One region of the Brevibacillus brevis NBRC 100599 genome, then DNA from elsewhere that is predicted to be linked to it. Evidence: riboswitches for the same ligand, from Rfam matches in the RefSeq annotation. Region 1 holds a riboswitch; each other region holds the start of a gene.
The links. Region 1 has a riboswitch for cyclic di-GMP ahead of BBR47_RS05820 (GNAT family N-acetyltransferase). Riboswitches for the same ligand answer to the same signal wherever they lie in the genome.
Positions count from the first base shown of each region.

Region 1 (8,221 bases):
TTCACCGATTTCATACAGCTCATCGCTTTTATCGCGAATCTTCTTGGCCAACTCATAGCCGTACTGATCTTTTTGTGCGATCAGCGAGAGCAGCAATAGATCGATGCTTCCTTTCAACAACTCCTTGTTCACAAAAGCATCTCCTCCCCGTGATATGCCTAGAGATTATCACACTATACCTCGTGATACAAGGTAGTTTATCAAGGAAATTTGTGGATATCACTTTTGGTTCTATGTAATTATTGACAAAAATAAAATAGGTAATATAGACTATATTCGACAACATTTTTCATGAGTCTACATACTTTCGGATGATCATTCCTTTCTATACTTAACCAGATGATAGGCCCATAGAACGAAGCAAAAAGAAGATTTTCACTTTTTTGGAGCAGGTTACTTTTCATTCGTGACTTCATTCTCTCTAACAGGAGGCACTTACATGCTTGCCCACTTTCCAATGATTGTTCTGAATACGGTTCTCTTAGCCTATTTTGCAATCGGTGTGCTATTTTTGTATTCCGAATCCAAATTTTTGCGTAAAATGAAGACTCGTAGAAATAGATAAACCGATTTTTAGATAAAGGAGTTTGCACGTACATTGAGATCTTTTTTTCGCCAATTTCTGCCACGTCAGAATCAACCTCAAGAAATTACCTACAAGGAACTGGATTCGAAATTGATCAAAGCTGCACGCTACGATCTGGCCACAAGCCACCTCTACATCCGTTTTCACGATGGACGCGAGCTCGTTTACTGTCGGGTCACTCCTTACGCTTACAATGCGTTTTTAAATGCTGACTCGTTCAGCGATCATTTTCATTCGTTCATCAGCCAACGGTACTTGAACTATCAGGTGATGTAGCCTGTCTATACAAAATGCCCTCAGTCTGTCTTCTCGACACTGAGGGCATTTGTTGTTGATCTTCTCTATTTTAACGCGCGATGCAAAAAAGATTTCGTCCGCTCAAATTTAGCGTTTGTAAACAATTGCTCCGGTGTCCCCGACTCTACGAATTCCCCTTTGTCCATAAACATGATTTGGTTCGCCACCTCGCGTGCGAATCCCATCTCATGCGTCACTACCATCATCGTCATATGCTCCTGGGCAAGCTGCTTAATGACTTGCAGGACCTCACCCGTCAGTTCGGGATCGAGTGCAGACGTAGGCTCGTCAAACAACAAGATTTGCGGGTTCATCATCAGTGCTCTGGCGATCGCTACACGCTGCTTCTGTCCGCCTGAGAGCTTCGCTGGATACGCGTCTGCCTTATCAGACAGCCCGACCTTTTCCAAGAGCTCTGCACTCATTTTCCGGATGTCTGAAGACGCCTCACCTTTGACTACACGTGGTGCGATCTCCAGATTTTCCTTCACCGTTAGATGAGGGAACAGATTAAAATGCTGGAAGACCATGCCCATTCTCGACGTGATCTGCTTGATTTCCTGGTTACCGGCATAAACCCCGTCCTTCACCAAATAATCATCCTGCACACGAATGCTACCACCATTCACCTGCTCGAGGTTGACCAAGCTGCGCAGCATCGTGCTTTTACCGGAGCCAGAAGGCCCGATTACTGCCACGACTTCGTTCTTTTTCACCGAAAACGAGACATCTCGCAAAACTTCCTGATTGCCAAACGATTTCTTTAGATTCGATACTTGAATGATATCCATATTGTGCCAGCCCTTTATTCGAATTTGAACCTTTTTTCCAGCCACTTAAAGAACAACGTCAACAATAGCGTCATTAACAAATAAATGATTCCAGCAATAAAAAACGGAACGATGGTAAAGTCACGATTCACAGCCGTTTGTGCAAAGTGAAGCAATTCTGGGACGGCGACTGCATAGAGCAGCGCTGTGTCTTTTACAAGGGTGATTGATTCATTTGCGACGGCTGGTAAAGCCACGCGAAACATTTGCGGCATAATAATCTTGTTGGTTGTCTGCCATTTGCTAAAGCCGAGTACCTGCGCCGCTTCGTACTGTCCTTTGTCGATCGACAGCAGTCCTCCACGGAAAATCTCCGCGAAATACGCTGCGTAATTCAACACGAAACCGACACATGCAGCGACGAATCGATCCATCACCAAATAATCTCCCACTACGGGCAAGAGAGGCAGCCCGAAGCAAATAAACAACAGCTGCAATAAGAGAGGCGTCCCACGCATCACATATACATACGTATGCGCGAGCCAGGCCAGCGCCTTATTACTGCTCTTTGCCAGTAAGGTGATCAGAAAACCTAATGGAATGGAAAGCAGAATGGCGATGAGAAACAACAGCACCGTCATCTGCGCTCCTTCTAGCATGGGCTTCGTAATGGAGAGAATGTAGTCTACGTTCATCTGGGTATGCTCCTAATCCTGAAAATAAAAGCGTGGCTTCGCCAATCATGCGGCGAAGCCATCGCTGTTCTGCTTATTTCAATACACGATTTTCGCCGAACCATTTTTCCGATATTTTTGCAGCTGTACCATCCTGATTCATTGCATCCAGTGCTTTTTGCAGCTCTTTTTGCAATGCCTCGTTGCCTTTTTTGACGCCAATTCCATATTCCTCAGGAGACAGCGATTCTTCTAATTGCTTAAATGCTCCCGGCTCTTTTGCCATATAGTAATCGGCCACAATCTGGTCGATGACGACTGCTTCTACACGACCGATCTTCAAATCACTCAGTGCCAGTACGTTATCAGGGAACTCGGTAATCGATTGGACCTGATTTTTGATCTCACTCGCATTAATCGCGTCAGCTGCGGAAGACAGCTTTTGTAAACCAATTGCTTTACCGGCTAAGTCTGACAGCTTGGTCAAGTTGCTATTTGCCTTCGTGACCACTACTTGTGCGTTTTTCAGATAAGGCTTGGTAAAGAGAACCTTCCCTTTTCTCTCATCTGTAATCGTATATCCATTCCAGATCAAGTCAATACGACCACTGTTTAGTTCAGACTCTTTTGCACTCCAGTCGATTGTTTGAAACTCAACTTGTTTTCCCATTTTTTCGCCAGCTGCACGTGCATAATCAATATCAAAACCGACTAGCTCATTTTTCTCATCCCGGAAACCCATCGGTGCAAACTTATCATCAATTCCGATAATCAACTTATTCGCGTCAGCGCCAGTTTTTGCGCTGGAACAGCCCACTACCAACGAAACCACCGCACCCAACAACAATGACATCCATGCTATTTTCTTCATCGTGATGATCCCCCTCGTTTCCCTACTCTATGTTTTACTCTGATAAAGTGGTAATACGTTAACAAGGTATCATGATAGCACATTAGCAGGGAATAGTCGATACTTTAGTAAACAAAAGCACCTTAGAAATATACGCCAAATAATTGGGGAAAATACCGACTAGCAGCGCTACCTCCAACACGAAAAAGCCCTCCGCATTCAATGGAGAGCTTTTTCGTGTTGGAGCTATATACATCCGCTCCCTATCCTTACGCCTGATTGCACACTTTGATATATGAAACATTTCTCACGTTGATGACAACATCATCATACTGGAGCCATCCGTCGTTTTGATTAGCGACCATTTGAATGATCTCTTCCGGTTCCGTGGATTCGATGCTAATCGTTTCACCGCCTCCGGAAAAGTAGAATTGAATCACTTTTGCTTCCTTCATAATATCCCCTCCTATTCCTTCTAGTTATCGGATGGTTGGAAAATTTTTGTTACGGGTGATTTTTATGTATACCATTCAACTCCTGAGCGGCTACGTGCATTCAAACACCAAAAACTTTTTCAGAAGGTTTCTCTTTCATCAAACAGGGGAAAGTACGTTTATATAAAGTAAATTTAGATGGGCAACAGTTCACATTCGATATCCTTGGGGAAGGCAACAAAGCCGAATGGAGCCTACCGAAGTTTTAGACATTCTGCGTACCCTAACCTAACGCCTATGAATGAAGGACTAGTTGATATCACAAATGGTTTTTTGTTCGTCTATACTTTATGAACAATTAGTTTCTTTACCCTACCAAAACTTGACAAAGTATATCTTTTGTCTTATATTTTGCATGATTATGTCCAGCAAAATTCGACACACTTTTACAAGTTTTGCTAATAAATGCAAAAGGCAAAGTCATCGAAAGGTGGCGACGCAAAACCACGGGTCTACAGTCTTTGACCATGATAGCCGGGTTGCCATCATCTTGGAACAATTTTTTTGATGTTGGTAGCTTCGGTTGTTCCATTTCGATGGAACGGCCTTTTTTTGTGTTTCGTTTTTTGAAAGGGGGATGAAAGCACTCTCATTTTTGCAACAGAATGGAAAAACATAACTTTTGGGACGTCAAACATACACAACACGGTAATCAGAAAACGATGGAGTGGAGAAGTTATGTACAAACAAGTAGAAACCGTACAAGAGTTAGCTAAATTTCATGAAATCAAAGAAACAGTATGGACAAGCATGGGCTTCGAGATGGAGTACGCGAAAGAAGGCTCCGCACAATTCCTCCTACTTGCCGATGATGGTGAAGCAGGTGGAACATTTGAAATGACGCCCTTTTCCAAATCAAGTGCTTATATGAAATCACTATTTCAAGATGTTGTTACAGAAGATATGAAAGTAATGGAGGTAGACAGTCTTGCTGTTTTGCCGAAATACCGTGGACAACTAGGGCAAAAAGGAATTTGCTTGATGATAGATTACGCTGAAAAGCATGGCTATACCCACGCAATCGGGGTAGCAGATCCAACTTTTTTTAAATTTATTAACACGAAGTATCAAGTAAAGGCGACTCAGACCAAAGATATTGTCTTTTACAAAGGGGCCGATGCCATTCCGACCCTCTTTCATCTAAAAGATGTCTATGACAATAAGCACGATCCGAAATATTCCTGGTACAATTCGTCGTCGTCCAATCAAGTAAAAGTCGAGGTAGGTGGGTAACATGGATAACATGGATAACATTGATAACGTTGATTTATTGAGAAGAAGAAACAATTGGGTCGTAATCGTATTTGCAAGTATTATTACGGTTGTTCAGGTCTTAAACCTCTTTCTAGGCGTTTCGTACACATTCGTTTTCACAATACTGGGTATTTTGTATGGCGTGCTGGCACCTTTTACTTACATCTCCAATCGCCCGAGCTTCCGTGAAAAAGCAGCGCCTTTCATGAAGTTTTTCAACTTCGCTGTAATCGGAATCTTCATGTTCATCATTGTTGGACTGGACCCGCATATGATCAATATCATGACCATTATGTTCTTTGTAGCAGTCATGGGGATTTATCAAGACCGACTCATCAATATTTTGACCATTGTATCGACATTAGGCATTGTCTCTTACTACTTCCTGACACAGAGAGAATTGATTTTCCATTCGACAAGCAATCTTGACCTGATGTACTTCCTGCTCACCTTCTGCTTCGTCTCTATCACGAGCATGATGCATGCTGTATTCAATAACAAACTACAAGAGGAAAGTGAGCAACAAAAGCAAGAAGCGATTGCCTCGAAGGAATCGTTGCAACGTGTTCTCGATCAAATCAATGAATCTCTCACCTCTATGCAAGACTATCAAGAGAATTTGAACAAGGTAACAGATGGTGTAAATGTTCGCGCTGTCGAAACCGTTGCTTCCCTGCAAGACATTATGGAGTCCTTTACGGTCCAGACTAGCAATACGGACGAGCTGCGTCGGGAAATGAGCTCCACGAATCTGCAAGTTGAGGACATGACCCGCTCTGTTACAGAGATGCATGAGTACGTAGAATCGACCAAAGAAGCCACTAGCGAGAGTGGAAAACGCATCGGCAACATCGGCAATGACTTTGAACGATTCATCACGGACATCCAAGGTACGAACCAGCTGATTCAAGAGCTCAATAAAGAAACCGAATCGATTGGGAAAATCATTCAAACCATTTCCGATATTTCTGCACAAACCAACCTGTTGGCACTCAATGCCACGATTGAAGCGTCTCGGGCAGGTGAACACGGCCGAGGATTTGCTGTCGTAGCAGATGAAGTACGCAAGCTCGCTGAATCCTCCAAGCTATCCTCCGAGTCGATCTCGAGCTTGCTCATGACCATTCGTGAAAAAATGAAGCTCGTATCGGATATGATTTCCGAGTCACAGACGTCTTTTGAGAAAAATAGCGAGGGCATCCTCGAAGTACAAGAAATGTTCACCAATGTAGACAACTACATGCAAAACTTCGCCGATAAAACGAAGAACCTGCAAGAGTTCATCGTCCATGTTCACAGCATGATTCAGGAAGTTGGCGCAAAAGTAGAAGTCAACGCCGATATTACCGACAAGAACAAAGAGAGCCTGGAAGAAGTGCTTGTTCTCGTTTCTGAGCAAAAAGACGAAGTCGTTAAGGTTTCTGGCGGCTTTGAGAAAATCGAACAGCAAATGCGTGGTCTCCATATGTAGCCTTCCTGCAACCGCCTTTTCAATGGCGGTTGTTTTCTTTTTTCATTTTGTAACTGAATGGGTATATAATAAGAATATTCTGATATCAATCACTTGAAAGGAGGCACATCATTGATGGATGCACGAATCGAAACCAAAACGATTCAGACCGATCGATTGCTCGTTTCCTACCTGACAGCAGGCGTACCGGAAGGAGAACCGCTCCTCCTCATTCACGGCAATGCGTCAGCCAACTTGTTCTGGGATGATACCATTGCGGCTCTATGTGACCAGTACCGTGTATATGCACCTGATATGCGAGGCTATGGAGCAAGTGAAGCATTGCCCATTGATGCGACACGCGGTTTGCGAGACTGGTCGGATGACCTTCATTCGTTTATTCGGGCATTGGGCTTGCCAACACCTGTCCATCTTGCCGGCTGGTCGTTGGGTGGCGGGATCGCGATGCAGTTTGCCATCGATCACCCGCAGGAAGTCCGCTCTCTGATTCTCATCGCCCCTATGTCCCCTTACGGCTTTGGTGGAACCAAGGATATAGCTGGCAACCCGTGCTACAGCAGCTTCTCGGGCTCAGGTGGGGGAGCCGTCAACTCCGAGCTGGTCAAAAGGATTGCAGCCAAAGATATGGGAAATGAATCTCCCTCCAGTCCTCGCAATGTCATGAATCAGCTTTATTTCAAGCCCCCATTCCAAGTTGGCCCAGAGCAGGAAGACCGTTATGTGCGCGCCATACTCTCTACGAGAACGGGAGAGGACTTTTACCCCGGTACCTTTGAATACGTGAACGATTGGCCCGGCGTTGCTCCTGGAACGAAAGGAATTACGAATGCGATTTCTCCCAAATACGTAAATTTGTCCGGTATTGTCCAGATGGAGCCGAAGTGTCCGATTTTATGGATTCGCGGTGCAGATGATGCCATTGTCTCGGATCAGTCGCTGGCTGATTTCGGTACGCTGGGCAAGCGTGGCTATGTCCCCGGCTGGCCGGGGGAAGACGAATATCCCCCTCAGCCGATGGTCTCCCAAATTCGTGACGTGCTCGAACAATATCAGCGCGCTGGTGGTTCCTATCAGGAGATTGTCATGGAAAATGTGGGGCACGCTCCACATATCGAGAAAGCAGAGGAGTTTATCGAGCTCATTCGAAAAACCGTCAGGGCATGACTCTGACGGTTTTATTTTGCGATCATCTCATTAGCTCTCCACGCTACTGATTATTCTATAGGATTGGGCTATTTCGGCGTTTCTTTCTCCACTTTCGATACCTTCAAGTTAAATTCTCTTTCCTGCTCCTCAATAATCGCTCGATCCTCTGCATTATCTCTCACTACTTTTTGTGTCAAAATCGATCCAACTGCTACTAGAAGCATGCATGCGATATAGTATCCCTTTTCGTGCAGCTGAAGACCCGTCGCATTGTATAAACCGATGGAAAATAGCAGTACACCTGCGCCTAATGTAAAGTATGCCAAGAAAGTGAAGGCTCCCGTGTTGCGCATCCGATGCTTTTGTGGATACATAGTAACACCCCTCACATTTTGTTCATCCGACTCATGCAAACAAATACAAGTCAACCGGACGATTTCTCGCCCGGTTGCTTCTATGGATTACCTCACAGCTTCTTTCTTGCCAAAGAAAGTACGCAACGCCTTGTATACCTCGCCCTTTTCCCGAATGACACAATGCATGAATTTCGGCTCCTTGATGTGGCGATACGCTGACATGAGGGTACTGTGCCTATTATACTGATTCACTTCCCCATAGCCGAACATGTTGCATCTCTCTATGAGCTCTTTTACCAGCTTTACGCAACGTTCATTGTCAG
Region 1 covers NC_012491.1:1,123,942-1,132,162, reverse strand. Annotated here, with positions in the region: gene BBR47_RS05850 (PadR family transcriptional regulator) at 1-132, opposite strand, end outside; gene BBR47_RS05845 (KTSC domain-containing protein) at 599-862, shown strand; gene BBR47_RS05840 (amino acid ABC transporter ATP-binding protein) at 928-1,674, opposite strand; gene BBR47_RS05835 (amino acid ABC transporter permease) at 1,689-2,348, opposite strand; gene BBR47_RS05830 (amino acid ABC transporter substrate-binding protein) at 2,422-3,198, opposite strand; gene BBR47_RS05825 (hypothetical protein) at 3,447-3,632, opposite strand; cyclic di-GMP riboswitch class I at 4,075-4,158, shown strand; gene BBR47_RS05820 (GNAT family N-acetyltransferase) at 4,350-4,904, shown strand; gene BBR47_RS05815 (methyl-accepting chemotaxis protein) at 4,906-6,396, shown strand; gene BBR47_RS05810 (alpha/beta fold hydrolase) at 6,511-7,560, shown strand; gene BBR47_RS05805 (YiaA/YiaB family inner membrane protein) at 7,629-7,916, opposite strand; gene yhbH (sporulation protein YhbH) at 8,004-8,221, opposite strand, start outside.

Region 2 (8,221 bases), 1.8 Mb from region 1:
CATCCTTTTCATCCAAAATCTTAATGGCCGTGTTTTTATTCTCGTGCAGTACACCCTCGTTTACCTGTGCGTATACCTTTGTTGGCAGACCCCACAGCTTGATGAAACCGAGTGCTGCTTTGTGGTCGAATTGGTCACCTGCATTGTAAGTCGCCAGCTCATGGCTGTAGAGAGACGATGCAGAGGTACGGCCTACAACGATTGCATGTCCTTTGTGCAGCTTCACGCGTACGACACCCGTTACGTGTTTTTGCGTTTCTTCAATGAATGCCTGGACAGCATTGCGAATTGGCGAAAACCAAAGACCCTCGTAAATCACTTGCGCCAGTTTTTGCTCGACAATCGGTTTGAATTGAGCCACCTCGCGTGGTTGGGTCAAGAATTCCAGCTCACGGTGTGCCAAAATCAAAGTAGTCGCAGCCGGTGTCTCGTAAACTTCGCGAGATTTGATGCCCACCAAACGGTTTTCCACATGGTCGATACGGCCTACACCATGGTTTCCAGCGATCTTGTTCAGCTTCAGAATCAGCTCAGCCAGTGGGAGCTCTTCGCCGTTCAATGCAGTTGGCTTCCCTTGCACGAAGGTGATTTCGATTTCTTCTGCTTCGTCTGGAGCATCCATGATCGACTTCGTCAGATCGTATGCACCTTCTGGAGGAGCAGCCCATGGATCCTCCAGAACACCGCACTCGCAGCTTCTGCCCCACAGGTTTTGGTCAATGCTGTATGGATTGTCCAGATCGATTGGGATCGGAATATTGTTCTTTTTCGCATATTCGATCTCTTCGTCACGCGTCCAGCCCCATTCACGAACCGGCGCCACAATTTTGATATCCGGGTTCAGTGCTGTAAAGGAAACATCGAAACGTACCTGGTCGTTTCCTTTTCCTGTGCAACCGTGTGCGACAGCTACCGCGCCTTCTTTTTCCGCGATTTCAACCAGCACGCGCGAAATCAGGTAACGCGACAGTGCAGACACTAGCGGATATTTCCCTTCGTACATCGCGTTTGCCTTCAGAGCTGGCAATACGAATTCCTCTGCGAATGCATCTTTTGCATCCACTACGATGGATTTCAATGCCCCTACCTGCAATGCTTTTTTCTGTACGAAATCGAGGTCTTTCCCTTCCCCTACATCCAATGCAACTGCAATGACATCGTAGTTATACGTATCTTGCAACCATTTAATTGCTACCGATGTATCTAAACCGCCTGAATAGGCCAACACAATTTTATCTTTTGCCATCATTCTCTCTCCCCGTTTCGAAGTTTCTCTTATGCGAGTAATTATACAAATGAACTAATAAAAATACAACTATTTTTCTTGTGAATTTCTTTTTAATTCGCATTCAAAGACGAATACGCAATGAAAATATACACTTCTCGTATAAAGAGTGTCTTGTTTTTATGCATACTCATCATCTGTTTATGCATAAACGTTTTCGTGATCAAAAGGGAAACTTATCCGGGGCAACGAATGAGTGAATGGAGGAATTCCATAGGAGAAGTCTGTTGGAGGGATTATGAAAACAATTTATTTGGTACGTCATTGTCAGGCTGCTGGCCAAGAACCCGAAGCCTTGCTCACGGAAAAGGGAGAAGTACAAGCTCGGGAGCTTGCCACCTTCTTCGCTGGTTCCCCCATTGATCGAATCATTTCGAGTCCGTATCATCGGGCGGTTGCTACCATCCAGCCACTTGCACAGGAACGCAGAATCGTGGTTGAAGAAGACACGCGCTTGGTCGAGCGTGTCCTTAGCGGAGTACCACGTGAGGATTGGTTCGAGCGACTCCGCGATACGTTCGATGACTTGACTCTTGAGCTTGAAGGAGGCGAATCCAGTCTTACTGCTATCAACCGGGCAAATTCGCTGCTCACTGAGATTTTGGCAGACGTGCATAAAAACATTGTGCTTGTTAGTCACGGATGCCTACTGGCCTTGCTCATGAAATCAATAGATAATCGCTTTGGCTTTCACGATTGGGAGAAATTAAGCAATCCAGATGTCTTCAAGCTTACCTGCCATTTAGAAACCAGAGAGCTCGTCCGCATATGGTCGTAAACGAATAAAAACAGTTACAAGGGGCAGCTCATCTGATTGCCTCCTGTAACTGTTTTTGTGGGATGGACTCTATTCCGATAATGCTCTGTAACTCATCGCACGGCAGTCGCTGAACGATTCTAATAAAATGCTCCGCCAATATCGGATCAAATTGGGTACCGGAGCCCCTTTTGATTTCTTGAAGCGCTTCCTCCACAGGCAAGCCTTTTCGATAAGGCCTGTCCGCAACCATCGCATCGAAAGCGTCTGAAATCGCTAAAATTCTCGCCATCAGCGGAATCTCATCCCCGGCTAAACCATCCGGATAGCCCCTTCCATCTATACGCTCATGATGGGAGCGGATCGCAGGAAGCAATTCATTGAACATCCCTGCTTGCAAAATGATTTCGTAACCAATGACCGTGTGCTGCTTGATCTTGTCATACTCTTCTGGAGTGAGCTTTCCTTTTTTATTGAGAATTTCGTCTTCGATGCCAATTTTTCCAATGTCGTGCAGGATTCCCCCGATATAAACATCCTCCACTTTTCGTTCGGCCAAACCAATATCTCTCGCAATTTCTCTTCCCCAGTAAGCTACACGCTGAGAATGTCCACTTGTGTATCGATCTCGTGCGTCAATGGAAGCAGCCATCGTCGTTAAGAAGTTGTGATTGAATGATTTGACCTCTTCCACTTTTTGTTGAAGCCTTTGAAGATTGTCATAGTAATGATGAAAAACGTAGCTGATCGTAATAAACGCAATCATCATAGGAATTAGTGTTAACGGACCATATAACTCTACTAATCGTGAACCTACCCCGGCAAGAATTAAAAGCAACAAGTAAGTCGAGGTAAAGCCTTTTGCCATCATCTTTACGGTTCGCGCCCAGGTCATTTGATGAAAATAGGAGATACCCAATCCACATAAAGTCAGGTTCACAAACCAATACACAACAGCCAAAAACAAATCGCTAATAATGGGAGAAACAGTTCCGAAGCCCTCGATCCAATCCTTCAAAAACGCTACTGTCCATATAGTCATTAACAACTGCCCAATGTTAATAATAGCTTTTAGCGGATTAAACCTTACCAGGAAAGCAATGATTAAAGATTCAATAACAGCAGCCCATACTCCGACCCAGACTCCGTACAACAAGATACCCGAAAAGATTACAGCATTGTTCACTGTTAAAATCGTATTAGATATACGCACGGGAGCAAAACAAGAAAAAATGGTCAGGAGGGTGTAGGTAGATAATACCCCCCAATGCTCACGAGCAGCCCATTCAGATGAAGATGTGTAAAAAATATAGATTGCTGCAATGACAAATCCAACCTGGACAACAATCCCTTTTATCCAAACCGCAAAATCAGTTTTTTGTCGCATAACTTTTACCTTCGCGAAGTTGTAGTAATGAAATCGGTTTATTCATCAATCGCTGAACAAGTAAAAAGGCACCTAACATAATAAAAATATCGCCGATGCTAATAATCCGCGGAATGAAAGATGGCATGTAAATGACATCCGTCAAAAACGGAAAATTCGAACTTTCCGTCAATACACTATGCTTGAAATTCGTTCCGTTTATAACAGGCTCTAAATCATAAGGAAGCTTTGCTGCTTGAACTAAATCGATTGGCATTTTTCCATTGTTAGACCAAATTGCAATCGCATTCAGAAACCAGCCGATTAAAAAAATCCGCATATCTTCAAATTCTCGATTAAAAACGAGGAAGGCCAAAATAAACACATACGCGATCGATATGAAAATGCCACCGATCGTAGGGAAGAAAACTGCACAAGACTGCAGCAATATGGTAACGATAAGAAGTTTCATTTGGTTGAACTTAGGTAATTCTTTGATTCTTCCCCCTCGCAGCAATGCTACGAGAAAAGATAGGGCAATTACATCCAATAGCATGTTGTTTCCTCCAAGCTTGAAGAAAAAACACCACTCAGCCAAGCGGTGTTTGTTTCTCCGATACGCTTATTTATCCAATATGGAAGTTTGCAGAAGTAGCTGCTACGATTGCTACCACCATCATAATTGCCGCGAACCATTTTTTCATTTTCTTTTCCCCTCCTTCAAGCATAGTGGAGAAAGCTGGCTTCGCTACTGTCCGTGATGCAGAGGCCAAGCGACCAAGTACAGCCCCTGCTCCCCTTTCCTTTTCCATTACGGAAAAGGCTGGATTCGCTACTGGCTCCATACGGACCAAGCGACCAGATACAGTCCGTACTTCTTCGCTTCTTTCCTACCTTTATTTTACACATAAGTGACAAAATTCGGCAATCATAGATTCATAGTCTATTCGATTTAATTGCAGATAGTTCTATTTAACTAGAACTATGTTCACACCAGCGCCGCCAAGATCGCTTTTTGTGCGTGCAATCTATTTTCAGCCTGATCAAAAATGACAGAGCGCGATCCGTCGATGACCCCGGTTGTCACTTCCTCCCCACGATGTGCTGGCAAGCAGTGCAAGAAGAGATAATCACGGTCTGCCGCTGCTACCAATTTTTCGTTCACTTGATAGTCGGCAAATGCTTTCAATCGCACCTCATTTTCTTCTTCAAAACCCATACTAGTCCAAACGTCCGTGTATACAGCATCTGCCCCCATGACAGCCTCTATCGGATCAGTGGTCACCATCATTTTTCCACCGCTTTGTTTCGCGTACCCTGTAGCTTTTGCGACAATGGTTGTATCCATTTCGTAGCCTACCGGAGTCGCCACCCGTACATCAAGACCTAGCAGAGCTGCGCCCAGCACCAGTGAGTTCGCCACATTATTGCCGTCTCCTACGTAGGCAAGCTTGATTCCTTTTAGCTTGCCCTTATGCTCCCAGATCGTCAGCAGATCAGCCAATGCCTGACAAGGATGGTACAGATCAGTCAAACCATTGATAATGGGGATCGACGCGTGCAGAGCAAGCTCTTCTACATAGGAGTGGGAAAAGGTACGAATCATGATGGCATCCACGTACCGAGAGAGAACTTTTGCTGTGTCGCTGATCGGCTCCCCACGTCCGAGCTGAAGCTCTTTTCCGCTCATGAACATACCCAAGCCGCCCAACTGGTGCATCCCTACTTCAAAGGAGACACGCGTGCGGGTCGAAGCCTTGTCAAAGATCATTCCCAACGTCTTGCCTTGCAGAGGCTGGAATGGCTGACCCAGCTTTTGCAATTGCTTGACGTGAGCAGACAGATGGAGCAGCTCCATCAATTCTTCCCCGTTGAATTCATCGACGCGCAGGAAGTCCTTTCCTTTATGCTTTTGTAACGGCAAGTTTTGAAAGTGTTCCAATATCTTCACTGGCTGCATGCGAGCCACCTCTTTTCTTCAGAATAGACCTCACGTATAACTCGAACGTATCGACAGCGGAGAACAATGGCACACCCTGTTGTACCATCCTGCTTCGCAGGGCAAATCCTGTCCGGCCCTGACGATTGCCTTTCGTCGCAGTAACGAGAGCGAAGGCCGCTTCTTCCTTTTGCAACAGCTCGATCCACGCCGCTTCATCTGCCACGATATGCTTCACGACAATTTCTTTGGATGCCAGCCACTCGGCCGTTCCGGGAGTCGCCGCCAGTTCCGCCCCGTCAGCTTGGAGTCGCCCCAGCAGCTCTCTTACAGCTTCCTGCTTATCTCCATCTGCCAGAGAAATCATGACCAACTGACCTTTTTGCCAGTCGCCGTACAAATTGTCCTTGAAAGCAAAGGCTTTGCCTGCTGCCTCTTCGAAAGAATGCCCCAAGCCAAGAACTTCGCCCGTCGATTTCATCTCTGGACCCAGTACCGGGTCTACACCGTTTAGCTTAATCGTGGAGAAAACCGGCGCCTTAACGACTGCAAACGGAATCTCTGGCAATAGCCCTGTACCGTAACCCATCTCCGACAGCTTTTCACCCAATTGTGCGCGAACCGCCAGTTGAACCATCGGGATGCCAGTCACTTTGCTTGTAATCGGTACGGTCCGTGATGCCCGTGGATTTACCTCCAGTACATAAACCGTTTCCCCATCAATGACGAACTGGATATTGATTAATCCGACCGCTTCCATTTCCTTCGCGATTGCTTCTGTATAGCTCGCGATTTTGTACTTGATGTCATCCGTCAGATGAGGAGCTGGGAACAAGGCTACACTGTCGCCTGAGTGGATGCCCGCTCTCTCCACATGCTGGAAAATCCCTGGAATGATAACAGATTGTCCGTCGCATACCGCGTCTACTTCTGCTTCCTTTCCTGGAACGTATTTATCCACGAGGAGCGGGAAAAACATACTCATTTCCGGATGGTTCAACCAGTCGTGAAGGGTAGCTTGCAGCTCGTCGATATTGTGGACAACTACCATACCTTGCCCGCCGATGACGTACGAAGGTCGCATCAAAACAGGGAAACCAATCTCCTCCGCTATCGCGGTTGCATCCTCCAAGGACGATACTCCTTTACCGGGGATATGCGGAATGTCCAGCTTGCGCAGCATGGCGTAGAACAGCTCGCGATCCTCCGCGCGTTCGATTGCGGTAAGCGACGTACCCATTACTTTCAGCCCCGCGTTCTCCAGCTTGGCTGCCAAATTGATCGCGGTTTGACCACCGAACTGAACCATGACGCCCTCAACCTGTTCGCGTTCTGCGATATGCAGCACGTCTTCTACGTGAAGCGGTTCAAAATAAAGATGGTCGGCTGTTTCATAGTCAGTGCTGACCGTCTCTGGGTTGTTGTTTACAACGATTGCCGCAATACCGCTTGCCTGAAGTGCTTTGGCTGCATGCACAGAGCAGTAGTCAAATTCGATTCCCTGACCAATGCGTATAGGACCTGAGCCAAGTACCAGAACTTTGCGGCCAGACAGTGACTCGACCTCATCTATTCCTTGCCAATCCGAATAGTAGTAAGGGGTTTGGGCATCAAATTCTGCCGCACAAGTGTCCACGATTTTATAAGTAGGCGTAATGCCTGATTCTTGACGAAGTGATTTGATCTCGGCAGGTGTAGCACCAACTAGTGTAGCGATGGTTTCATCGGCAAACCCGCGACGCTTTGCTTCCAACAACAGTTCTGGGGTTAGTGTTTTGCTGTCGTGACAAGACAGCTCTACTTCCAAGTCCACGATTTTACGCAAGCTCCGCAAGAAAAACGGATCGACACCAGTCAGATTGTGTAGCTCACTTTCTGTAAAGCCTTTGCGAATCGCCTCGGCAAAAACAAATAGTCTGATATCCGTCGCGTCCTGCAAGGATTGGGCCAGCTCCTCACGCGTCCATGATGCCAGCTCTGGTCGAGTCAAATGTGTGCAGCCCTGTTCCAAAGAACGAACTGCCTTCAAAAGTCCTGCTTCCAGATTACGGGCGATCGACATGACCTCGCCAGTTGCTTTCATTTGCGTCCCCAGCTTGCGGTCTGCCAGTGGAAATTTGTCAAACGGGAAGCGCGGGATTTTGACAACGATGTAGTCCAACGCTGGTTCAAAGCTAGCGTACGTGTAGCCCGTGATTGGATTGAGTACTTCATCCAGCCCGTAGCCCAATGCGAGCTTGGCTGCGATCCGCGCGATTGGATAGCCTGTTGCTTTGGACGCCAACGCACTGGACCGACTGACACGAGGATTTACTTCGATCAGCACATACCGATCAGAATGCGGATCGAGCGCAAATTGAATATTGCAACCGCCAACTACCCCAAGCGAACGAATCACTTTCGTTGATACACTGCGCAGCATTTGGTACTGACGATCTGTCAGCGTCTGCGAAGGCGCAACGACAATACTGTCTCCCGTATGAATACCTACCGGGTCCAAATTTTCCATATTGCACACGATTATGCAGGTATCATTTGCGTCTCGCATGACCTCGTATTCGATTTCCTTCCAGCCCTTTACACTGCGCTCAATCAGTACCTGACCGATTGGACTGGCTGCAATCCCACCTGCTGCAACCTTTCGCAAGGACGCTTCATCCCCTGCGATCCCGCCACCTGCTCCTCCGAGTGTATAAGCAGGACGGACAATCACTGGATAGCCAATAGCGTTCGCAAACTCGATTGCTGCCTCTACAGATTCGACTGTATCGCTCTCTGGAACAGGCTCTCCGATTTGTTGCATCAATTGCTTGAACAGCTCACGGTCTTCCCCGTTTTGAATGGCAGCCAGCGGCGTACCTAGCAGCTCCACGC
Region 2 covers NC_012491.1:5,608,167-5,616,387, forward strand. Annotated here, with positions in the region: gene BBR47_RS26500 (argininosuccinate synthase) at 1-1,246, opposite strand, end outside; gene BBR47_RS26505 (histidine phosphatase family protein) at 1,524-2,063, shown strand; gene BBR47_RS26510 (HD-GYP domain-containing protein) at 2,092-3,429, opposite strand; gene BBR47_RS26515 (DUF5317 domain-containing protein) at 3,413-3,964, opposite strand; gene BBR47_RS31025 (hypothetical protein) at 4,035-4,253, opposite strand; cyclic di-GMP riboswitch class II at 4,223-4,304, opposite strand; gene argF (ornithine carbamoyltransferase) at 4,397-5,368, opposite strand; gene carB (carbamoyl-phosphate synthase (glutamine-hydrolyzing) large subunit) at 5,313-8,221, opposite strand, start outside.
Region 2: it holds a riboswitch for cyclic di-GMP, as region 1 does, so the genes downstream of both, BBR47_RS31025 (hypothetical protein) here and BBR47_RS05820 (GNAT family N-acetyltransferase) in region 1, are expected to answer to the same signal.

Region 3 (8,221 bases), 1.6 Mb from region 1:
GTATACGTATACGCGGTCCCTGCTGAAGGGAATAGCCGTACCATCTTTCCGTAGCTTGCTGCCGTAAACAGGATTGCAAGAAGTGTGACTGCATAAGCAGCAGGAACGTGCCCCCCCGTTTCTCCAGAAACAATGCCAAAGGTGTCAAAAACGGCCATCGGGGCCATGTAGCCCAGTCCAATTACGACAATATGCCGCAACTTCAAACTACGTGTTAGTTCTGCTCTCCCGTTCACTGCCTGTCCTCCTTTTTGTAACAGAATAATTATACACGCCAATTTATAATCACGAAAGAAAAAAGCGCCGCTGCACACGGGTTCTCCATGCACAGTAGCGCTTGATTTATATGAGTATTTCCTATGCTTTTGGCAGTTCAAAGGAACTCTTCAATGATACAATCCGGTTGAATACGAGCTTATCATCTGTCGTATGCTTCGGATCGACATTGAAATAGCCATGACGGAAAAATTGATACTTGTCTTGAGGCTTGGTTTCTTTCATATTTGGCTCCACGTAGCCTTGCAGCACTTCCAACGAATTCGGGTTAACGTTATCGAGGAAAGTACCCTCTGAGTCTTCATCATCCATAATCAATGGCTCGTACAAACGGAATTCAGCAGGAACTGCTTGGGTCGCGTCCACCCAGTGAATCGTACCTTTTACCTTGCGACCTGTAAAACCGCTGCCGCTCTTCGTCTCAACGTCATACGTGCAATGGATCTCGATCACGTTGCCTTCTGCATCCTTCACAACGTCATTGCATTTAATGAAATACGCGTGCTTCAGACGCACTTCATTTCCCGGGAACAAGCGGAAATACTTGCTCGGCGGGTTTTCCATGAAGTCGTCCTGCTCAATGTAGATTTCGCGGGAGAACGGAATTTCACGATTGCCCATCTCTGGGTTCTCTGGATTGATCTCCGCTTCGAGCATCTCAACCTGTCCTTCCGGATAGTTCGTGATGACGACCTTCAATGGATTCAATACAGCCATCGTACGTGGTGCCTTCAGCTTCAGGTCCTCACGGATGAAATACTCCAGCATTTTCTCGTCAACGGTGCTGTTCGCGCGCGCTACTCCTACTTCACGAGCGAATGTACGAATCGCTTCCGGTGTATAGCCGCGACGACGGAAGCCTGCGATGGTTGGCATGCGCGGGTCATCCCAGCCGTCTACCACATTCTCATCGACTAGCTGTTTCAGCTTGCGTTTACTCATAACGGTGTTTGTCAGGTTCAAGCGAGCAAATTCGTACTGGTGTGGTACCTTCTCCATTTCGCACTCGCGGACTACCCAGTCGTATAACGGGCGATGATCTTCGAATTCCAGCGAGCACAGGGAGTGTGTCACGCCCTCAATAGCATCCTCCAACGGATGAGCGAAGTCGTACATCGGATAGATGCACCATTTGTCGCCCGTGTTGTGATGCGTTGCATGGGAGATTCGATACAGAACCGGATCACGCATGTTGAAGTTCTGCGAAGCCATATCGATTTTCGCACGCAGCACTTTTTCCCCGTCCTTGAATTCCCCTTGGCGCATACGTGCAAACAGGTCCAGGTTTTCCTCCACAGACCGGCTGCGGAACGGACTATCTGTGCCTGGCTCTGTCCATGTTCCACGCATTTTACGCATGTCTTCAGGAGACAGATCGTCTACGTAAGCCAGACCTTTTTTAATCAACAGCACCGCTCGGTTGTACATCTCTTCAAAGTAATCAGATGCAAAAAACAACCCGTCCCATTCGAAGCCAAGCCATTGAACGTCCCTTTTGATGGCTTCTACGTATTCGATGTCTTCCTTCACCGGGTTCGTATCGTCAAAACGCAGGTTGGCCTTGCCGGAGAATTCTCGTGCCAACTCAAAGTTGAGGCAGATTGCTTTTGCATGTCCAATATGGAGATACCCGTTCGGTTCTGGGGGAAAGCGGGTAATGATTTCCTTTACTTTGCCCTCTTGCAAGTCATCAATCATGATATTGCGGATAAAATTGGATGCCGCTACCTTGTTTTCCAATGAAATCAACCTTTCACTTCACCTTTACATTCCATAATACTGATTCTCTTCCCAGAGTTCAACAAAATCGGGTCGTTGACCGACCCGCTCACGTCTCCCATTGCTGCCCCGTTTGCCATTGTGACCTGCAATACAGGTGAATAACAGAATCAATGGCTAAGCGCTGCTCCGTGATCCCACGAATCGTTTCGAGATGCTTAGAGGGAATCAGATGCAGCAAAGGCTGTTCAACATGATTGAACCGTTGGAATGCTTCCGCTGCAATCCGATCCCACTGCGGGTAATACCGAAGCAAATCATCGGGCATTACACGGGAGCGGTCCGTGTCGGACTCGGGCAAACACTCAAAAGGTTCATCCAAATTTAACGTTCCATAATCATCAGTCAGCTCTTCGCCCGGAAAAATATCCCGTGCAGCCAATTCCATATCATACATGGTCGGCACACAATTCGCATGAAAGCTGTGGTTCACGTACCTTGCCTTATCCCAACAAAGAATGTACTTTCCGAACTGGTTCTTAAACGAATATTTTTGTACGTCCTGTTTTCGTAATGAGTCAAGTCTTTCCACAAATGCAGGGTCCAATACTTGGTCCAAATCATCCTGTGCCCATACAATCGTTCCTTTTGGGATAAACCTTGTCGCAAACACACCGTACCCGATCTCATCGTTGATATAGCGCAATTCCGTATCGGGATGCATCATGGTCTTTGTTTCACTCCTTGGCAAATGTGCCTTTTTATCATCATAAGCAGCTTTGCCCCAGGAGGTGTGTGAATATCTGTCGAAAAATACATAGCATTCCTAACTATTTTTCCGGATTAAAATATTTTTCTTATTTACCACAAATGGTAAATAGTCTATATTATTGGCAAACGGAGTTTTAGGAACATTTTCCCACAACGATTGAATCAGTATATGTGTCATTTTATGCTTCACCCATTGATATCGAAACGGCATACCCGGGGAAATCCGGCGACGCAAAGCTACAGGGGCTACCTCCGCAACAGCGGACACGCTTGCCAGCTACCGAAGTATTGATGTAGGACGCGACCAATGATCCTATATCATTGGTCTTTTTTTGCGCTCATAATGTCTATTTTTGTCTACTTTTGTATGTTTGTGTATTTTTAACTTTTAAAGGAGGTGAGGCAACAGCGGATAGCCGGTTTAATGAATCATTATTCTTTTCATCATGAAGGAGGTTTCATAGGAATGTCATTCTGGAAGAAACTCTCGACCGTCGCGCTGACTGCTGTCATCGGGGTATCAACATTCTCTGGAGCACAAGCTGCTAACCGTCCAACATCGATGTCACCGAACGCAATGGTGACGACTCCTCACTATCTGGCTACGGCTGCGGCCCTGAAAACATTGGAAGACGGTGGAAATGCAGTAGATGCTGCTATTACAGCCGCTTCCACCTTAGCTGTTGTCTATCCTCATTACACAACCATTGGCGGAGATAACTTCTGGCTCATCTACAATGCCAAAACAAAAGAGCTGAAGGCGCTGAACGGCAGTGGTCGCGCAGGCGAAAAGGCAACCATCGACTATTACAAAGGCAAAGGCTACGAAAAAATCCCGTCCCGCGGTTATGAATCAGCAAACACTGTCCCTGGTGTCGTCTCCGGCTGGTGGGAGGCGTACAACTACGCCCATAAAAGCATGGGCAACAATAAGCTTCAATGGAACAGACTGCTGGAGCCTGCCATTGGATACGCCGAGAACGGATATCCCGTCTCCCCCAACCAAGTATATTGGACAAAATACGCGACAGATCCAACTGACAATGACTTGAAGAATCTTCAACGTTTTGATGGATTCCGCAAAACATTCCTGAAGCCCAACGGCGATCCTTATGCAGCGGGCGAAATTCTCAAACAAAAGGATCTTGCCAATACTTTGCGAATCATTGCGAAAAAAGGCGCTGACGGTTTTTATAAAGGAGAAGTTGCTAAAAAAATCGTAGCAGACATGAAAGCCAACGGCGGATTGCTCACGTTGAAAGATTTTGAGAAGCATACCTCCACTTGGGCAGATCCCATTACGGTAGACTACCGTGGCTACAAAGCGTATAACGTTCCACCTAACTCCCAAGGCATGGCATCGCTCTCTATTCTTAATGTTTTGAATAACTTTGACCTCAAAAGCATGGGTGAAGGAACACCTGATTACTACCACACGATTGTGGAAGCTACCAAACAGGCTTTCGCTGACCGCGACAAATGGCTGACTGACCCCGCCTTTGCGGATATCCCTGTGGATGAGCTGTTGTCCAAGCAGCACGGGAAAGATTTAGCTGCGCGCATTGATATGAAGCAAGCAGCCAAATCCGTAGAACCGCTTGATCCAAAAGGCGATACAACCTGGTTCGGGATCGTCGACAAAGATGGAAATGCCGTGTCCATCATTCAGAGTCACTACTTTGACTGGGGTTCTGGCATCGTAGCGAAAGATACGGGTGTCCTTTTACAAAACCGCGGAAGCTACTTCTCTCTGGATTCCAAACACATCAATCACTTGGAACCAGGAAAACGCACCTTCCACACCATTAACCCAGCTATGCTCTTTAAAGGGGACAAGCCTTATCTTCTTTACGGAACACAAGGGGGAGAAGGACAACCGCAAACGCAAGCCGCTCTCGTCACACGCATCGTAGACTTTGGTTTCAGCGTGCAAGACGCAATCGAAGCGCCAAGATGGCTGCATGGACGCAACTGGGGATCTGCTTCCAACAATCTCAAGGTGGAAAGCCGCATCCCTCAAGAAGTCCTGGACGAGCTCATTAAACGTGGGCATCCAGTCGAAAAGCTGGAAGCAGCCTATACCGATGCGATGGGACAGTCCGGCGCAATCCTGATTGACCCGCAAACCAATGTAAAATTTGGCGGTGCTGACCCTCGCGGTGAAGGCGCAGCAATGGGCTATTAATATATTGTCAGACTGCTGAGCTCATCTCAGCAGTCTGCCTGTTTCTATTTCGCATTCACGGATTAGGAGTGGACAAACCTATGTTTTTGTTCAACAAACTCAGGAACAAAATGATTCTTTGGTTTCTCGTCGTGGCCGTCATTCCACTTACTGCCGTTTCGTTGTTTATCACGAGCAGCTTTTCATCCATTCTCATTGATAAACAAAAATCATCCTATGTTGACCTTACTTCCAGTACAGCCATAGCGATGGATCAATATCTGGACCGGCGTATGACAGAAATTCAAATTTTAGCCCGCACCTCGGATATTCAATCCGATGATGCAGCAGCAAAAAATGAATTTATTCGCAAGTTTACCGAGGAAATGAAGCTGTATGACGGAAACACGTTTATCGCAAGCGATGGAAAAGTAACGGCTGATACGTTCCCCAAAAGCGTTGGAATCAATCTTGGCGAGCGCCAATTCTTCAAAGACGGTATGCAGGACAAGCCCAGCTTCTCCGATGTTCTTGTTGCGAAGACAACCGGCAATCGCTCTATCATCGTCGCTTCCCCTGTAAAAGGGAAAAACAACGAGAAGCTTGGTGTCTTGACCGGGCTCGTCAATGTAGATGACTTCACAGCTACCTTTCTCAAAGATTTGAAAGTAGGCAACGATGGTTATCCGATTCTCGTTGATAACAAGAACCAAATTCAGTACCACCCTACCCAGGATCTGATCGGAAAACCGCTTGCGGAATCCGCTCTGCCGCAACCATTAACGGAAATCCTTCAATCAGGAAAAACAGAAAAGGGCTCATACAGCTACTCGGACAATGGCAAGGAATACGTTGTCACCTACTCCCCCATTCCCAAGACCAACTTTGGTTTATATCTGCATATCCCTGTTGAATCTATAACGTCTGCGGTTTCATCCGTTACCACCATGGTCAGGATCATTGTCATCGTTGTTGTTGCTGTCGTGACCGCAATCGCCTACGCTGTTTCCCGGCAAATTTCACGCCCTATTGCAGCAGTTGCCTCCGTGGCTAACCGCATTTCCGAGGGTGAACTGACTGTACAACCCTTGCAAATTCGAACCAAGGATGAGGTTGGACAGTTATCCCAATCAGTAAACACAATGGTGCTCAACCTGCGAACGATTATTCAACAAGTGAATGATACAGCCTCAGATCTTGCTTCTTCCGCAGAGGAATTGTCGGTCAACGCCGACCATACGAGCAAGGCTACCGAGCAAATCGCCATAACGATTCAGGAAGTAGCTTACGGTGCGGAAAAACAAGTGAAGAGTGTAGAGGAAAGTGTCACCGCAATTCAAGGCGTATCGACAGGGGCTCAGCAGGTTGCCACGAATGCACAGCAAGCTGCTGAATCGGCTATGGGCGCTTCCCAAATTGCAGTGGAAGGCAATCAGGCCCTTCAGGTCGTTATCAGCCAGATGCAATCGATCGAGAACACTGTCGGCAACATTGCTGATATCGTCAAACGATTAGGAAACAGCTCGCAGGAAATCGGACAAATCGTACAAGTCATCACCGCCATTGCTGAACAAACAAATCTGTTAGCGCTAAACGCAGCGATTGAAGCGGCGAGAGCTGGTGAACAAGGTCGCGGTTTCGCCGTTGTAGCAGACGAAGTGCGCAAATTGGCTGAGCAGTCCGCGGAATCCGCTCAACAGATTAAACTATTGATTACGACGATTCAGCTCGAATCAAACCAGGCTGTCCTTTCGATGGAACAAGGCACCAAAGAGGTCGCCACTGGACTTACGGTCGTTAACAATGCAGGCAAGTCCTTCGAACAGATCCAAGATGCTGTCACGCAGGTGGCAAGCCAAATCCAAGAAGTAAAGGCTTATTCTGAGCAAATGTCTTTTGGCACCAAACAGGTGGTAGAGTTGGTTAGTGTCATCGAAGAAGTAGCGGAGAATTCTGCTGACGGAACACAAAGCGTATCGGCCGCCACAGAAGAACAGCTGGCAGCTATGGAAGAAGTCAGTTCATCATCAACTTCTTTGGCAAGAATAGCCGAAGAACTGCAATCTCATGTAAGCAAATTCAAGATATAGTCCAAACAACGAAAAAGGAAAGCCGCCTTGCAAATTGCTCGGCGGCTCTTTCCTGCTTGTGCTTATACAAACTCCCACATCCGGTCAGGATGATTCGTGCAAATTTGAACCTGAGGATGCCACGAAATGACTTCGCGGATATGTTTCGGATCATCCAGCGTCCACGCAATGACTTTGAAGCCTTTTTCAATCGCGGCTACTGTTAGCTCACGATTCAGAAACGGATATCCCATGGAGAGGATCGTAGCACCTGCTGCCTCCATCTGTTCCAGCATGAGTACAGGGCGACCATATACAATCAGACCTGTCTGCACTTCTTGATCGAGCGTGCGAACGTGACGGATCAAATCGTGGTCAAATGAAGTCAGGTACACCTCTTGCTTCATTCCGTGCTTTTCTACAAGCGCGAGCACCTTTTCAGCGATATCCGGGTACATATCACTTGTTGCTTTCAACTCGATATTTAGCGTGCAGCGACCTTTTACTGCGATCAGCGCTTCCTCCAGTGTAGGGATTCGCTCGCCCGCAAACTTGTCGCCAAACCAGCTCCCTGCATCCAGCTCACGCAGCTCTGCCAAGGTACGATCCATGACCAGACCGCGGCCATTGGTCGTGCGCTCCAGCGTAAAGTCATGAATCAGCACCGGAACACCGTCACGCGTCAGCTGTACATCAATTTCCATTGCTTTGATAGCTGGCTCTGCCAAAGCCAGTCGAATCGCTGTCATTGTATTCTCCGGGGCTTTGCCTGACCACCCGCGATGTGCCATACAAATGTTCATTTCGCCAGCTCCTCTATCATTTCGTTTCTATTATTTTTTCAAAAGCTTGCTGCCTTTTTCCGTTGCCGTCTGCATCGCTTCATCTACTGTCGCTTGGCCAAGCATCGCACGCTGCAGTTCTTTTTGAATCACATCCTGCAATTCTTTGTAGCCTGGAGCCATTGGACGAGGATAGCCGTATTGCAGCTGATCTACCGCGACCTTGAAGTTTGGATCTTTTTCATAGAATGCCTTCATTTCAGTCGAATCAATTGCTTCTGTCGTAACAGGCATATAACCGGAAGCGATCGACCACGGAACCGTTTGCTCGGTATCGGTCATCCACTTCATGAATTCCCACGCCGCTTTTTTCTCTGCATCAGTCGACTTCGCCAGCATCACGAGATTCGCGCCGCCCGTTGGCGTACCAAAGTTTTTAT
Region 3 covers NC_012491.1:5,864,873-5,873,093, forward strand. Annotated here, with positions in the region: gene BBR47_RS27740 (APC family permease) at 1-236, opposite strand, end outside; gene BBR47_RS27745 (glutamine--tRNA ligase/YqeY domain fusion protein) at 358-2,025, opposite strand; gene BBR47_RS27750 (SET domain-containing protein) at 2,105-2,722, opposite strand; cyclic di-GMP riboswitch class I at 2,963-3,051, shown strand; gene ggt (gamma-glutamyltransferase) at 3,233-4,951, shown strand; gene BBR47_RS27760 (methyl-accepting chemotaxis protein) at 5,032-7,020, shown strand; gene BBR47_RS27765 (glycerophosphodiester phosphodiesterase) at 7,083-7,802, opposite strand; gene BBR47_RS27770 (ABC transporter substrate-binding protein) at 7,833-8,221, opposite strand, start outside.
Region 3: it holds a riboswitch for cyclic di-GMP, as region 1 does, so the genes downstream of both, ggt (gamma-glutamyltransferase) here and BBR47_RS05820 (GNAT family N-acetyltransferase) in region 1, are expected to answer to the same signal.

Region 4 (8,221 bases), 1.5 Mb from region 1:
TGTATTCCTGTGCAATGTTTGGTACGGTTACTTCTTTTGCTTTCACTTGAATGATGGTTGGTTCGTTCATGAACTGCTGGGCGATTTCCTGAATTGCTCTCGGCATCGTTGCGGAGAACAGCAGGGTTTGACGACTTTCTGGAACCTCTTTCAAGATTTCCTTAATGTCGTCGATGAAACCCATGTTCAGCATTTCATCCGCTTCGTCCAAAACAACTACCTCGATGGCATCCAGACGAATCGTTCTTCTTCTCATGTGGTCCATGAAACGACCAGGTGTGGCTACGATGATTTGCGGGCGTTTTTTCAACGCCTTGATTTGACGCGTGATGTCTTGACCACCGTAGATTGGCAGGGCAGAGATGTTTTTAAATTGGGCAATTTTATTAATCTCTTCTGCAACCTGAACAGCCAGCTCACGAGTTGGGGTCAATACAACCCCTTGAATATTTCCGCTTGTTTCATCCATGCGTTCAATCAGCGGAATACCAAATGCAGCCGTTTTACCTGTACCTGTTTGTGCTTGACCGATCAGGTCACGACCTTGCAGTGCTACAGGAACCGTTTGATCCTGAATCGCTGTAGCTTCTTCGAAACCCATGTTGCTCAAAGCTCTAACAATGGAGTGGTGTAAGCCAAAATCATTAAAAGTCGCCAATGAATGTCAGTCTCCTTTATCAATACCTTCATCTATAAAATTCTCAAAAAAAAGGGCACTATTCCTTACGATCCGGAACATGCCCTTTTATCCCGATTGTACGTAGCGCCCTAAAGAACATAGCTGTAATCGTACCATGCAATGACCAAAAAAGCAAACAGCTTATACACCCAAATTGTTTGATTTTTTGGTGATGAATCTTGTAAAAATAACAAAGCAGCCCAGAATCAGGCTGCTTGTCTGTTATTCGACTATTTTACCCATTTGTTGTAAAGCTCATCAAACTTTCCTTGCAGTTTCATTTCATCCATCCACAGATCCAAGTAGTTAGCGAAAATCGCATCTCCGCGGTGAATCATGTACGCTTTTTCACTCTTTGTGAACGGGTTGTCGGTCAGAGCAGCGTACAGACGGGAATCTGCTTTGGAATATACAAGCGCTTCCAGCGTATCCGTGATCATCACATCGTATTTACCGCTTGCTACCAGACCAGGAATGTCGAGGTTGTTTTGTTCAACCGTCACAGTTGCTTTTGTCAGGTGCTCACGAACGAATTTTTCGTTGGTTCCGCCTGGATTCACACCAATGCGCACCTCTGGCTTGTTGATGTCTGCTACACTCTTGTACTTGTCTTTGTCTTCTGCACGGATGAGTGGAGCTTTACCGAACATAATATAAGGATCGCTCATATGCGCTTTTTTCTGACGGTCTGTGTTGCGCGTAACGCCTCCGACAGCAATATCGAATTTATTTGCCAACAAATCATCCATCAGTGTCGGCCAAGAGGTTTGGACAAAACGCGCCTCTACTCCCAGGCTTTTTGCGAATTCCTTCATCGCATCGATATCGTAACCTTCGAATTGGTTTGTTTTCGGATTCAAATATGTAAACGGTTTGTAGTCGCCTGGAGTACCTACGAGGATGTAGCCTCTCGCAATGATTTCGTCCAAACGAGACTCAAACTTCTTCACTTGTGGTTTTTTAGCAGCTTCAGCCGCTACAGTTTGGACAGGCTTAACCGCTGTTGCGGCAAAAGCACCTGTTCCTGATGTCATGAGCATAGTTGCAGCGAGTGTGCTCGCCAAGATTGTTTGTGTGATTTTTTTCATCTGGGTTCTCCTCCTGTTAAACGGTAATGAATTTAGTTATAGAAACAAACTCCATCATCCCCTAATGGCATCCCCCCTTTCAAAAAGAGGACTTACAATCAGATGAGCTGCTTCTTATACCGTAAACCTGCCGATTCCTTGCTGTAATTCTTCCGCCACTGCGTTCAAATGCTCGACAGACTTGCCAATTTCTTGGATGGCTTGAAGCTGCTCTTCGGTTGCCCTTGCCACTGTTTGCGCGTCGAGTGAAGCATGCTTTGCAATGGTATGCATTTCGTCTACAGAAGCACTCACCTGTTGGGAGCCTGCTGACATTTGCTCAGATGCTGCGGATACTTCCAAAATGTGCGCGGCAACGTTCCGGGAAGATTCCAAAATATGCTCGAAGATTTCGCGAACCTCTTCGACCAGTTGGATACCTTGCTGTGCGTTTTGGTTACCCTCGGTCATAACCTCTACCGCGTGATGAGTATCCTGCTGGATTTCCCCGATCAGCATTGCAATTTTCGATGCGGATTCCTCGGATTGGTTCGCCAGTTTTTTCACTTCACCAGCAACTACAGCAAACCCACGTCCATGCTCGCCAGCACGTGCTGCCTCAATCGAAGCGTTCAAGGCAAGCAAATTGATTTGCGAGGTCAACTGACTAATCGTATCGAGAATGCCTTCGATTTCTTTGGAGCGATTGTTGAGCTGCTCGATGGCTACAGTCGCCTTCGAAGTTCCCTCCCCAATGCTTCCCATCTGGCGAACTGCCTGCTCTACCACAGCAGTCCCTTGCTCAGCCTGCTCCGTCGCGATCTGGGCAGCCTCAGAAACATGTGCAGACGTCTCCGCGATTTTCACGATGCCTGCTGCCATGTCAGTCATCGACAATGCGATTTCCTGCGAGCTGGATGCCTGCGCCTCTGCTCCCTCAGAAATCTGTTCGATAGACAAGCCGATTTGGTTGATGTTTTCCGTCGCTTGTTTAATGCCTTCGGATACTTCCTGACTAAAACGCTGAACTTGATCAGACGACAGTGATACGTCTTCGATCAAATTTTTCAAGTGTGATACCGTCTGGTTAAAGTCACGGGACAGAACCGCAATCTCGTCTTTTCCGTCAACCGTTACGGTCTCTTTCAAGTTCCCCTGCGCCACTACATTTACTGCGTGATTCAGACGCTCAATTGGTTTCACCATGCGTACAGCCAAGAAATAAACGAGGACAACCCCAAGCCCCAATACGATGAGGGAAATAATCGTCAATCGGACTAACAGTTGATCGACAGGTGCATGCAGCTCCGCTACGGGTGCAGTGATGTATACCCCCCAGTTCAAATTGGTTGGCGCATAGGAAGCAAATCGCTCTGTATTCTCGTATTCGTATTGGGCGATTCCATGATTCCCTTGCTTGATATCTTCAAAAGCAGTCTGAAGTTGAAGAATCCCCATATTGAGAATGGATTCCTTCAGAATGTACTCGCTATTCGGATGATAAATAAATGTTCCTGTTTTGCTTACTAAAAAGGCGTAACCTAATTCGCCGAATTTCTCTTCAGACACCTTTTTTTGGATCTCATTGATTGGAATCGTAGAACCGATGTAACCGTATTGACGGTTGTCCTTCATCAATGGAACGACCAGTGTCACGATGTTATTCCCTGTCCGCTTCGAAACGACTGGCTCAGAGACAACAACCTTCCCTTCCCCTTTGCTGGCTTCCTTAATATGCGGACGATCTGAGATGTCGGTCACTTCACCCTTGAAATTGATCACTTTCTTACCGCTTAAGTCATGCGAAAAGAAGAACGTCTCAAACTCGGGGTTTTTCTTTTGGGCTTCTTGAATGAGTTTCAGGTCTTGTTCGACATTTTGATCTGCCGACATCAACCCTCCTATCGCTCTTACAATCTCAATTTTCTCTTGAAAGAAACCATCGATACGAATCGAGAGATTGCTAGCTGACAGCTCAGCTTCTTTGTCCAGACTGTTTGCCAAAAGGTTGGAAGCACTCCAATAGCTTGCACCGCAAACCGTACCCAAACTTATCACCAACAGCAGGCATAAAACGATAATTAGCTTATTCTTCAAACTATTTTTCATACCGAATCCCTTCTCCCTTCTCTTTTTTCAACAAAAAAAAGACTGCCCACCGACAGCCCATCATGACTACGGTATGGCAACCCGGCTGTCCTAGCTGCGAAAGTCATTTGACCTTCGTCCTTAGACCCGTGGCTTTGCGTCCCTGCCTTTCAGCAAGTTTGCCTTTGTCATTCCTTGTTGTTTTTCAATTAAGTTCACTTTTTTTCAATCTCACCTTTCATTTCCCATAACTTTCCGCCAATAAACCTCAAAATGGAAAAAAAGCTGACAACCTTTTACAGCTGTCAGCTTTTTGTCACACTTTTTGATTAGCTTAATCCAATCACGTGGCCATCCTCGTCTACAAATAACGATTCCGCAGCCGGCTTTTTCGGGAGGCCTGGCATGGTAACCAAGCTTCCGGTCAGTGCCACGATGAAACCAGCTCCTGCTGATATGCGCACTTCGCTCACATGAATCGTGAAGTCTACAGGTGCCCCCAACAGATCAGCGCGATCCGTAAAAGAGTACGGTGTTTTCGCCATGCACACAGGCAGATGGGACATGCCCATTTCTTCTACCTTTTGCATCGTTTTTAATGCCAACGGCGAAAAGACAACTCCTGATCCACGGTATACTTCTTTCACGACAGTCTCAATCTTGTCTTTAATGCTGAGGTCTTCCTCATACAAGAATCGGAAGGACGAAGGCAGCTCTGCTGCTCGAATTACTTTTTCAGCCAGCTCGACACCGCCTGCTCCTCCTTCTGCCCACACTTTAGAGAGCGCTGCTTCGGCTCCAGCCGCTTGGCACAGTGCAATGACAGCATCAATCTCTGCTTGGGTATCTGTCGCAAAATGATTGATGGCCACCACTGCTGGCACACCGAACTTCTGTAAGTTTTCCAGATGTCGCTTGACGTTTTCGAAGCCTTTTTCCAAAGCAGACAAGTTCTCCACTGCCAAGTCAGGTACTTTTACCCCGCCGTTGTATTTCAACGAACGAACCGTAATGACCACGACAGCAGCCGATGGAGTCAGACCTGCTTTTCTGCACTTGATGTCAAAAAACTTCTCGGCCCCCAAATCGGCACCAAATCCAGCCTCTGTTACGACGTAATCTGCCAGCTTCAAAGCCATTTTGGTTCCGATCACACTGCTGCACCCATGTGCGATATTGGCAAAAGGTCCGCCGTGAATGATGACCGGGGTTCCCTCGATTGTCTGTACGAGATTGGGCTTGATGGCTTCCTTCAAGAGAACACACATCGCATCAACCGCGTTGATTTCTTCTGCCCGTACAGGCTGATCATTGAAATCGTAGCCAATAATGATACGGTTCAACCGCTCGCGCAAGTCTGCTAGATTCTCACTCAAGCATAAGATCGCCATGATTTCCGACGCGGTCGTAATCATGAAGCCATCCTCACGTGTCATTCCATTACCCTCACCCAGACCAACCACGATGTTTCGCAGTGCGCGGTCGTTCATGTCCATAGCTCGTTTCCAGACGATTTTCTTTGGATTGAGTCCGCGCGGATTGCCATGGAAAATATGATTGTCGATCATCGCTGCCAACAAGTTATGTGCAGCTGTAATCGCATGAATGTCCCCTGTAAAATGCAGGTTAATTTCATCAGCCGGGAGAATTTGTGCCTGGCCGCTTCCAGTTGCGCCTCCTTTGATCCCCATGCAAGGACCCAAGGACGGCTCGCGAAGTGCTGCCATTGTTTTCTTCCCGAGATGATTTAATGCTTGTGACAGACCAATCGTCGTGAGCGTCTTGCCTGCTCCCGCCGGATTGGGGTTCATCGCTGTAACAAGAATCAGTTTGCCATCAGGGCGATCCTTCACTTGCTCCCATAGTTCATCTGATAGTTTGGCTTTATATTTTCCGTATAGCTCCAAATGCTGTTCTTCGATACCTGCACTTTTGGCAATTTCAACAATAGACTTCATACTTGCCTCCCTGCCACACCAGAATGTAATGCTGTAATGCACCAGTTACCAATCTTCTACATTCTGCATAATCATCCTTTCTCCTCTCCTCTTCGACACATTACTCAAAAGAAAAAGCCCACATTCCGACAAACGTTCAGAATGCAGGCCCTCTGTTATTTCCCGAAAATTTTTCCCGGATTCAAGATGCCGTTCGGGTCCAGCACATGCTTCATGGCTTGCATAACGTCCAGTGCTTCTCCATGTTCCTTGCGCTGGTATTTGATTTTCCCCACTCCCACACCATGTTCGCCTGTGCAGGTTCCTCCCCGACTCAATGCGTACTCCACCAGATGGGCATTTACTTCCTCGGCACGCGCAACTTCTTCGGGGTCATTCAGGTCGATCATTAGGATGGCGTGATAGTTCCCATCCCCGACATGCCCTGCAATCGCTCCATCCAGCCCAGCGCGATCAATGGCTTGCCGGGCGTCCACAACGGCTTCTGCCAGCTCGGAAATCGGCAAGCAAACATCTGTCACCATCAGCTTTTTCCCGGGGGATTTGTGCACAAAGGCATACGCCAGGTTATGACGAGCGTCCCAGAGCTGCGCCCTCGCTTTTGAATCGGTTTCAAAGAGAAACTGTGTGCAGCCATGTCCATCGGCGATGTTCTGCGCGAAGTCGATATCATACGCGAGCCCTTGTTCACTGCCGTGGAACTCGATAAACAGCGTTGGTGCTTCCGGGTAGCTCGTTTCTTTGTACAGATTCACTTGTTGGATGGAACGTTCATCAACCAGTTCGATTCGCGCTACTTGAATACCCGCTCCGAGAATATCTACGACGGTATCGACAGCATCCTGAACAGAAGGGAAGCTGGCACGCGCCGCCGTTGTCGCTTCAGGGATGCCGTAAACACGCAAGGTCAGCTCTGTGAATACACCAAGCGTTCCCTCCGACCCGACAAACAGCCCAGTAAGATGGTAGCCTGAGGAGGACTTGGCTGTCATGCTCCCTGTACGGATGATACGTCCGTCTGCCGTCACCACTTCCAGATCGCGAACCTGATCACGCATCACGCCATAGCGAACAGAAGTCGTTCCACTGGCGTTTGTAGCAGCCATCCCACCCAAAGTCGCGTCCGCGCCAGGATCAACGGAGAAAAACAATCCGTGCTTTTTCAACTCTTTATTGAGCTGGGTGCGTGTCACACCTGGCTGGACTCTCACGAGGAAATCCTTCGGTCGCACCTCCCGCACTTGGTTCATCAAGGAAAAATCCATGCTGATTCCGCCCGCATAAGGTATCGCATGGCCTTCCAGACTGCTTCCCATGCCAAACGGCGTTACCGCAATGCGCTTTTTGTTTGCCAGCTTCATGATTTGGCTGACTTCCTCTGCCGTCTGCGGAAACACGACCACATCGGGAAGATGCGGGGTATGGTACGATTCATCATGGCTGTGATGCTCCAGTATTGTGGGGTTGGTCGATACTCGTTCTTCCCCCAGCAATCCCACTAACGCTTGCTTGTAATCCACGTTGGTTCCCCCTCCGTTACTTGCTCAAGTTAACAAGGAATAAGCTAATTTCAGGTATGTAGGTGAGATTGTTCCACCTGTTGATCCCATTTTTTGAATAATAGGAGAATTCATCTCACTTTACTAGATCCCCCTTCCACCGTCTACATTCATGACCTCGCCCGTGACAATTTTGGATAGATCAGTAGCCAAATAGAGAGCCGCCTGCGCGATATCCTCTGGCTGAATCAACATGCCCAATGGAACACTGCTGATGAAAATATCTTTTTTCCCGGCTTCAACTTCCGCTTCATCTCCATTGATAAACTTACCCAGCATCGGCGTCTCTGCCGGCCCTGGATTGATGACATTGACCCGGATTTGAAAAGGAGCGAGCTCAATCGCCAATGCCTTGCTCAACATGATAGCGGCCCCCTTGGACGCGCAGTACGCATTCAGCCCCGGACGGGCTCTGATCCCGGCAATCGAAGCGATGTTGATGATGCTGCCTTTCCCCTTCTCCTTCATGTGGGGGACCGCATACCTTGTCGTCAAAAAGATCGACTTCGTGTTCACAGACAGGATGCGATCCCATTGCTCCAAGGTCAGCTCCTCAATGGGGGTAAACGCTTGGGGAACACCCGCGCAATTGACCAGGACATCGATCGAGCCGTACGCTTCGAGCGTCTCCTTCACAAGTGCAGCGACACTCGTATCGTCTGCCACATCTGTTTGTACCGCATGACCTTTCCCTTGTGGCAGCTCTTGGGCGACTGATACTGCCGCTTCTTTGTTCAAATCAGCCAGGATGACGTTGGCTCCCTCGTCTGCAAAAAGCTTCGCAATGGCCTTGCCCATTCCTGAGGCAGCCCCTGTTACAATCGCCGTTTTTTCTTGCAAAAGTTGACCGCTCATAGGTTGATCACCACC
Region 4 covers NC_012491.1:5,957,437-5,965,657, forward strand. Annotated here, with positions in the region: gene BBR47_RS28190 (DEAD/DEAH box helicase) at 1-658, opposite strand, end outside; gene BBR47_RS28195 (transporter substrate-binding domain-containing protein) at 910-1,767, opposite strand; gene BBR47_RS28200 (methyl-accepting chemotaxis protein) at 1,882-3,855, opposite strand; cyclic di-GMP riboswitch class I at 3,928-4,028, opposite strand; gene BBR47_RS28205 (formate--tetrahydrofolate ligase) at 4,164-5,792, opposite strand; gene BBR47_RS28210 (FAD-binding oxidoreductase) at 5,948-7,312, opposite strand; gene BBR47_RS28215 (SDR family oxidoreductase) at 7,436-8,206, opposite strand; gene BBR47_RS28220 (aldehyde dehydrogenase family protein) at 8,203-8,221, opposite strand, start outside.
Region 4: it holds a riboswitch for cyclic di-GMP, as region 1 does, so the genes downstream of both, BBR47_RS28200 (methyl-accepting chemotaxis protein) here and BBR47_RS05820 (GNAT family N-acetyltransferase) in region 1, are expected to answer to the same signal.